DNA from 2 places in the Aeromonas sp. EU05-FHT14A05 genome. Region 2 is predicted to be linked to the other one. Evidence: riboswitches for the same ligand, from Rfam matches in the RefSeq annotation. Region 2 holds a riboswitch; the other holds the start of a gene.
What was found. Region 2 has a riboswitch for cyclic di-GMP ahead of gbpA (N-acetylglucosamine-binding protein GbpA). Riboswitches for the same ligand answer to the same signal wherever they lie in the genome.

Region 1: linked by a shared signal. The riboswitch ahead of AC3WR3_RS15585 (PKD domain-containing protein) and the one ahead of gbpA (N-acetylglucosamine-binding protein GbpA) in region 2 are both predicted to bind cyclic di-GMP.

What each region holds. Positions count from the first base shown of each region.
Region 1 covers NZ_JBYTDH010000011.1:55,786-60,174, reverse strand. Annotated here, with positions in the region: gene AC3WR3_RS15590 (glycosyl hydrolase family 18 protein) at 1-1,434, shown strand, start outside; cyclic di-GMP riboswitch class I at 1,763-1,848, shown strand; gene AC3WR3_RS15585 (PKD domain-containing protein) at 2,225-4,389, shown strand, end outside.
Region 2 covers NZ_JBYTDH010000019.1:60,434-64,822, forward strand. Annotated here, with positions in the region: gene AC3WR3_RS19725 (methyl-accepting chemotaxis protein) at 1-1,392, shown strand, start outside; cyclic di-GMP riboswitch class I at 1,655-1,740, shown strand; gene gbpA (N-acetylglucosamine-binding protein GbpA) at 1,806-3,230, shown strand; gene AC3WR3_RS19735 (cytochrome b) at 3,331-3,861, shown strand; gene cbl (HTH-type transcriptional regulator Cbl) at 3,952-4,389, opposite strand, start outside.

The DNA.
Region 1 (4,389 bases), on a different contig from region 2:
AGCTACGACTTCAGCGGCGCCTTCGACCTGCAGAATCTGGCCCACCAGACCAACCTCTTTGCCTCCAGCTGGGATCCGGCCACCAAGTACACCACCGACAAGGGCGTCAAGGCGCTGCTGGGTCAGGGGGTGACACCGGGCAAGATAGTGGTGGGGGCGGCCATGTATGGCCGTGGCTGGACCGGGGTGAAGAACTACCAGGCCGGCAATCCCTTCACCGGCACCGCGACCGGGCCGGTCAGCGGCACCTGGGAAAACGGCGTGGTGGATTATCGCGACATCGTCAACAACCGCATGGGCGCAGGCTGGGAGCTGGGCTATGACGAGTCGGCCGAGGCCCCCTATGTGTTCAAGGCCAGCAGCGGCGATCTCATCAGCTTCGACAACGACCGCTCGGTCAAGGCCAAGGGGCAGTACGTGCTGGCGAACCAGCTCGGCGGCCTGTTCGCCTGGGAGATAGACGCGGACAACGGCGACATCCTCAACGCCATGCACGAGGGGCTGGGCCACGGCGAGGGTACGCTGCCGCCGGTCAACAAGCCGCCGGTGGCCAATGCCGGCAGCGATCTGAGCGTCACAGGCCCGGCCGAGGTGACCCTCAACGGCAGCGCCTCCCACGATCCGGAAAGCGGTGCGCTGACCTACAGCTGGAAGCAGGTCTCCGGGCCCCAGGCCAGCCTGCTGGACGCCACCCTGGCCAAGGCCCGGGTGGTGCTGGACGCTGCCACTACCGACATCAATCTGGTGTTCGAGCTGACCGTGACCGACGATCACAACCTCAGTGCCAAGGATCAGGTGGTGGTGACCAACAAGGCGCCGCAGCCGAACCTGCCCCCCGTGGTCAGCGTACCGGCCAGTGCCACCGTCGAGTCCGGCAAGCAGGTGACCATCAAGGCCACGGCGTCCGATCCTAACGGTGATGCCCTGAGCTACCAGTGGAGCCTGCCAGCGGGGCTCACTGCCACCGGTCAGGACAGCGCGACCCTGGTGGTCACGGGCCCGAACGTCACCAGCGACACTCTCTATGACCTGAGTCTGGTGGTGACCGATGGGGCGCTGGATGCCAGTGCCGGCACCCGCCTGACCGTCAAGCCAGCCAGTACAGGCGGCGGCTGTGAGGCAACCGATCCTGATGCGGCCAACTGGCCGGCCTGGAGTGCCAGCACCGTCTACAACACCAATGACAAGGTGAGCCACAACCAGCTGGTGTGGCAGGCCAAGTACTGGACCCAGGGCAACGAGCCAAGCCAGAGCGCCGATCAGTGGAAACTGGTGAGCCAGGTGCAGCTCGGCTGGAATGCCGCAGTGGCCTACAACGCCGGTGATCTCACCAACCACAATGGTCGCAAGTGGAAGGCCCAGTACTGGACCAAGGGCGATGAGCCCGGCAAGGCCGCCGTCTGGGTGGATCAGGGGGCTGCCAGCTGCAACTGATGGTCATAAGGAGTGGGGTCTTGGCCCCACTCCTTTTTCCTGTGGCGTTTCGCGGGCTGACCTCGGCCTGGGGCGGATAAGTCGCCAGCCATGGCCATCGGCGTCAGTCTTTGCTAGAGAATTAATCATTTCACCCGAAGTTGAAAAAATATTTTCATCTTGAAAACGCTTTCAATGGAGTGAGTTGGATGGTTGACATCCGCTCTCACGCCGAGCTTAACCCTGCCTTCAGGGGCATTTCCTGATAGAACGCCCAGTCAGGATCCCGCTCTGCCATTTGCAGTGACTGCGGCTATGGAGAATAATCGCGGCGCACTACTGATTAATTTGTGTATAAGGGCAAACCGGCTGAAAGGCCGGGACGCAAAGCTTCCGGTCTAAGGATCCATGATCTAGGACAGCGGGGCCGCCACAGGTCGTATCGATCCTCTGCCAAGGGGAGATCTTGCACCATCTGCTGGTTACGTCGTCCTTATCGTATTGACTAATAACGAAAAAGGATTATTCGCCATGCAAAGTCCACCCCTCCTTACTGTCGACCTGTCTGGTTGGCGCCCTGCTTGCCTCCCCCCTTCGTGTCGCCGCGCCTGGCACACCCCGCCTCGGCTGGGGTGAAACCAACTTCGCCGTCACCGGGCTCAGCCCGCCGGCTCACGCCCTGCCGCTCAAGGTGAGCGCGGTCAGTGGCGGCGGGAGAAGAGGGTCGAACCCTGTGCTCATGTCAACGCAACAACAACGACGCCCCTGCCACCGACGCAGGCGCCAAAAATAGGGACATCACGGAATGCAGATGAAAAAAAACAAGGTAAATCTGGCGATGCAGGGGGGCATGCTCGCCCTGCTGGCCGCAGGGGCGGTGCCGCAGGCGCTAGCCCAGCAGAACTCCCTCACCGGGGAGTGGCGCAAGGATCAGATCAAGCCAAGGCTCTACAGCCAGGAGGCCTGGGTCGACGGTTTCGCCTTGCAACTGCCGCTCGGGGCGGCCTTCGCCCCCCGGATAACGGCCTGGGACGAAAATGATGGGGATCTCAGCGGCCGCATCAAACAGCTCAGCGGTGTGAACACCCAGCAGGTCGGCAGCTATCTGGCAAAATACGAGGTGCGGGATAACGGCCTGCCCGAGATGGGGGGCTATCAGGGGGTTGGTGCAAGCACCACAACCTTTTCATTGCCCGTCACCGTCTATGATCCCGCCGTGGCCGTGCCGAGTGAGCTCAACAAGCTGGGTAGCCTCTGGCAGGAGAGCCCCGCCACTACAGGTCTCTTGCGTTTTCTCCCTGGCCAGAGCCTGAGCCGAACGATCCGTATCGCCTCAACCGGGCACCCCCTGACTGGGGACGAGCTGGAGATCACGACCTTCAAGGTGCAGGAGGGGGTCTGGGGCGGCAGCAACCGTCAGTTCAGCCTGCGCCTCACCGACATCGAGAGCGGCGAGTCTGCCTATGAAGGCAGCGTCCTGCTCGCAGCGGGTAAACAGTTGACCCTGCCAGCCCCCATCAAGGTGCGGGCCGATCGGGATTACGAATTCATCCTGACCTATCTGACCGGTCAGTACGAACAGGGTTTCCGCACCAACGAGGAGGGGGAACTCTGGTTGCTGGCAGATGGGCAGCAGACGCTCGAAGCGAACCCCTATGCCCAGGTGCTGCCCGACCCTGCCAACCAGCTGGCCTTCGATCCCGGTTTCAACTCTGCCCTGAAACAGAAACTGCTTAGCAGTCAGGGCGAGTCGGAGGCGCTGCTGATCGCCAAGGTGCCGGGTCCGCAACCGGTGGCGCTCAGTTATCGCATCGCCAACCCCGAACTGGCCAGTCTGCAACTGGTACCGGGAGCGACCCAGGATCGGCTGGTGCTGCAGGGGCTGGCAGAGGGCGAGACCACCCTCGAAATCCTGGCCGATGATCGGCAGGTGGATCAGGTACGACTGTTTGTTACCGCCCCCAAGACGGTCAGCCTCTCCTACAGCTACATCGCCTTCCCCGGCGAGCGTCAGAGCCATCTGTGGGACGACGGTGGCATCATCATGGCGGACATGAGCCGACGTTTTGCCCCCTACAACATCCGCCTCAGCTGGGTGGACAACGGCATCTTGGTGCACGAATGGGACAAGAATGGCGATGGCCAGGCCTACGAACCCAGTACTGTGGAGCTGACGGCGCCGCTGCGGGAGGGCTGGATCCCGAACGCGGAACAGGTCTTCTCCAACATCTATGTGCTGCGCGGCTACAAGGATGACAGCAGGACATGCAGCTACCAGGGGAATGGTCTCTCTGTCGGTATGGGAGCCACAGATGGTGCGCCGCGCGCTGGCTATCGATACGCCTGCCCCGGCAACGTCACCGTCCATGGGCAGTCGTTGACCCTGGCCCATGAGCTGGGCCACAACCTGGGGCTGTCGCACACGGGAGACGAGCCTTACCGGATGAGCAACATCATGACGGGAGGGCGGTTTGAGGGGGTCTTCTTCGGTTACCAGTGGCGCATCATGCACCAGACCCTTGAGGCGAGAATAGCGGCCGGTGATGCGGGGGTCAGCGAGGCGAGTGGCGAGCCGGAGTCGCCTCCGCCAGCTACCAACCAGCCCCCCCTGGCCAATGCCGGTGGCGATATGCGTACCACGGGCCCGGCCGAGCTGGTGCTCGACGGTGCCGCCTCCCGGGATCCGGAGAACGGTGCCCTGCGCTACCAATGGCGCCAGGTCGGCGGTCCGCAGACCTCCCTGAGGGATGCGGAGCAGGCACGAGCCAGGCTGAGTCTGGGCACGGTCGCCCAAGATACCCAGCTGACGTTCGAGCTGACCGTCACCGATGAGCAGGGGCTGGCGGGCGTGGACCGCGTGGTGGTGACCCACCAGGCACCACCGCCCAACCAGCCACCCGTGCTGACCGCGCTGGCTCCCGCCTCGGTGCAGTCGGGCATGCAGGTGAGCTTCACCGCCAGCGCCACCGACCCCGA
Region 2 (4,389 bases):
GTGGTGCACCCTGCCAAGCCCGAGCTGGTCGGCCAGCAGATGGGCGGGACACCCGCCGAATCCCACTGGCAGCGCATGGTGGATCTCGGCAAGGGCGGCCATCAGGGCCGCCTGGAGTACCAGTGGCTCTCCCCCTCCGGCGAGGCGGCCCAGAAGATGTCCCTGGTGGCCGGCTACCAGCCCTGGGGCTGGATCCTGGGCTCGGGCGTGCTGCTGCAGGACATAGAGGCCACCATCTGGTCCCAGTATGAGCTGATGGGAGGGGCCACCCTGCTGGTGATCCTGCTGATGGGGTGGCTTGGAGTGGCCATCAGCCGCTCCATCGTCAGGCCGCTCGCCGAGATCAAGGGGGCCATGGCCCAGGTGGCGGCCGGGGATCTGGTGGTGAGCATCCCGGTGCATGGCAAGGATGAGCTGGGGGCCGTCGCCACCAGCACCAATCAGGGGCTGGACGCCATTCGCCGCGCCCTGCTGGAAGCCAGCCAGGGGGCCCGCAACGTGGCGGATGCCGCCCTGCGCATCGCCGCCTCCGCCGAGCAGACCAACCAGGCGGTCAACAGCCAGCGGGATCAGCTGGCCCAGCTCGCCACCGCCATGAACGAGATGAGCGCCACCATCTCGGATGTGGCGGGCCACGCCGAGAACACCGCCCGCGACACCCGGGACGCCACCAGCGAGGCCGGGCTCGGCAACGAAGACGTCCACGCCAGCGTGCACGGCATCCAGGCGCTCGCCACCGAGGTGGAGCAGGCTACCCATCAGGTCAATCGACTCAAGGAGGGGGTGATGCAGATAGGGGAGGTGACCGCCGTCATCAGCGCCATCTCGGATCAGACCAATCTGCTGGCCCTCAACGCCGCCATAGAGGCGGCCCGGGCCGGCGAGCAGGGTCGCGGCTTCGCCGTGGTGGCCGACGAGGTGCGCCAGCTGGCCAGCCGCACCCGCCACTCCACCGAGGAGATCCAGAGCACCATCACCCAGTTGCAGCAGCGGGCGGTGACCGCCGCCAGCGCCATGGATGCCAGCCGCAAGCTGGCGGAGAGCAGCGTCGGCCAGTCCGAGAAGGCGGGGCAGGATCTCTCCCTCATCGTCAACCACATCCAGCACGTGAGCGACATGGCGACCCAGATAGCTACGGCGGCGGAGCAGCAGAGCATGGTGGCGGAAGACATGAACCGCAACGTCAACGGCATCAACGACTCGGCGCTCGAGATGTCCCAGGCCGCCTCCCAGCTGGCCCAGGAGAGCGAGCTGCTGGCCGGACTGTCGCGCAGCCTGGACGAGCGGCTGGCGGTGTTCAGGCTCGGCAATGGCCTCCCCCGGGATCTGGCGCCCGGTCAGGCCCCGCGCCCCTCGTCCACCCGCCGCCCAGACCAGTACCCGCACCACTGACCGTCTGACACAGTCCCATCCCCTGCCGGCCTCGCCGGCAGGGGATTTTTTCATTGATGAAAAATGTCGCGATTTTGCATCTTTTTACTGAGCTGGCGAAACAAAACCCAACTTGATGAATTAAATATAATTTTAAAAACAGAGTGTTAAGTGTTTGCTCTACTCCGATGAGGTCAAGCTGTAAAGATTTACACTTAATAATTTAATCAAAAGAAGCCATCATGGTGGCGCCGTCCTCAAGGGCGGCACCCTGACCCTTTATGTAGTCATTTGGCAAACTGGTTGAAAGGCCAGGACGCAAAGCCTCCGGTCTAAAGACATGTCGTCCAGGATAGCGGGGTTGCCACACCCAGGTGTGTCACGGGGAATTCCCCTGCCAACTTGACTGCCCACATCACCGAACAGAGGAATGTATGGCAGCAAAAATTCAACTCAATCATGTGGCCGCGGCGCTGGCGCTGCTGGCCAGCGGCGGCGTGCTCGCCCACGGTTACATCAGCCAGCCGGAAGGGCGCAACTATCTGTGCAAGACCGGCGGCAACAGCCAGTGTGGCGCCATTCAATGGGAGCCCCAGAGCCTGGAGGCGCCGTCCGGCTTCCCCGATGGCGGCCCCGCCGACGGCCAGATCGCCTCGGCCGGGCATCCGCAATTCGGTGAACTCGATGTCCAGACCAGCGATCGCTGGACCAAACGCCAGGTGCAGGCCGGGCCCTTCGCCATCGGCTGGACCTTCACCGCCAACCACGTGACCCGCAACTGGCGCTACTACCTCACCAAGCAGGAGTGGAACCCGAGCCAGCCCCTGACCAGGGACTCCTTCGATCTCAATCCGTTCTGCGTCATCGACGGGGGCATGGTGCAACCGCCCAAGCAGGTCACCCATCAGTGCACCCTGCCGGCGCGCACCGGCTACCAGGTCATCCTCGGGGTCTGGGAGGTGGGCGATACCGCCAACAGCTTCTACAACCTCATCGACGCCCAGTTCGATGGCGGCACCCAGCCGCCGCTGACCTGGAGCCAGGGCGGGACCATCTACCCCTCCACCGATCTGGTGGTCGGCGACAAGGCCAAGACCCGGGTATTCGACGCCAACGGCGAGCGCACCGATCTGCAGACAGTGCTGACCATAGGCTCCGCCGAGCAGGGTCAGAAGAACAACTGGGCCCACGATCTGGCCGCCAGGATCAACGCCGAGCAGAGCCAGATCCGCGCAGGCCAGCAGGGCACAGATGGTCAGTTCAACCCGGTCTACGGCCAGAACCCGGTCTACCTGAAGGCGGGCAGCAACCTGCAGCGGGTCGAGGTCCAGCTCGAGCAGCAGCAACCCCCGGTGGGCAACAGCATCAGCGTGAGCGGGCTGGAGAGCGAATACCTGCTCGACAACGGCAAGGTCACCCTCAACTTCACCGTCACGGCCGAGGGGGATCTCGCGGTCACCAACACCCTGTATGACCATGGCGGCGCCGCCAAGGGCCAGACCGGCGCCGACATCAAGGACAGCAGCCAGAGCTTCACCATGGCGGTCGGCGGTCTGAGCGCCGGCCACCACCAGCTGGTGATCGAGGGCAAGCCGAAGGCGGGCGGTGCCCCCCTGCAGCAGACCCTGGACCTGATGTTCAAGGATCCCGCCAGCGGCGGTGACTACCAGTACAGCTTCCCGGAGGGACTCAAATCCTATGCAGCAGGCACCAAGGTGCTGCAGCCGAAAGATGGCAAGATCTACCAGTGCAAGCCCTACCCCTACAGCGGCTGGTGCACTATCTGGACCAGCACGGCGACCCAGTATGAGCCCGGCGTGGGCACCAACTGGCAGGATGCCTGGACCCTGGTGAACTGATCCCCCGCAAGCAGAAGAGGCCCGAGCGGCCTCTTTTTTGTGCCTGTCATCCGGGCTCCCTGTGCCTCTCTGCACCCTGGGCCCCAGTCGGAAAAATCCCATGACGAAACACTACTATGACCCCCTGAGCCGCCTGCTGCACTGGCTGATGGCCGCCGTCATCCTCTACGCCACCCTGGCGGGCTACCTGATGCACCTGGTGATCGACAGCCACCCCAGGCTGTTTCAGTTTCTGTCGGTGCTGAACATGTCGATGGCGACCCTGATCACCCCGCTCTTCCTGCTGCGCTGGGGCTGGCGGCACTGGCGCGCGCCCCTGCCCGAAGATCAGACCCAGCCTCACCATCCCGCCGCCAGGCTGGCGCACGCCCTGCTCTACGGCCTGATGTTTGTGGTGCTGCTGAGCGGCTTCCTGATGCTGGAGCAGGGCTACTCCCTGTTCTGGCTCTACCCGGTCGCCAACCCGATCGGCTCACCGGAGATCAACGCCTTCTTCTTTGGCGTCCATCGCCTCGGCTGCCTGGCGCTGGCTGCGCTGGTCCTGCTGCACGTGGCCGCCGCCCTCTACCATCACAGGATCAAGGGGGATCGCACCCTGTATCGCATGCTGGGTCCCCAGAGCGAGCGCTAACCAATGAACGAGGCTCTGGGCCTGGCTGAAGCCTCGATTAAGCAAGCAGGGAGCCAAGGGCTCCCTGCTTTCTCAGACCATGCGCCCCATTCAGATCTGGTAATCGAGCAGGGGCTCGTTGCTCATGGCCCTGGCCTGGATCTCCGCCAGCGCCAGCTCGGGGTTGCAGAGCTGGATGAACTGCCAGGTGAAGTTGTGCTGGAACTGCCCCTGCTTGAGGCCGATCCAGGCGGTGTGCGGCGCAAACAGCCGGCTACCGTCGAGCTGCACCAGCCCCTTGTCCCGCTGGGGATCGAACGCCATGTCCGCCAGTATGCCCACCCCCATCTCCAGCTCGACATAGGTCTTGATGACGTCGGAGTCCTGGGCGGTCAGCAGGATCTGCGGATGTATCCCCGCCTCGGTGAAGGCCTCATCCACCCGCACCCGCCCCGTCAGGCCCGCCTGATAGGTCACTATGGGCCAATGGGCCAGGGCCGCCAGGGTGAGTTCCCGCTCGGCGGTGAGGGGGTGCTGCTCCGGCACCAC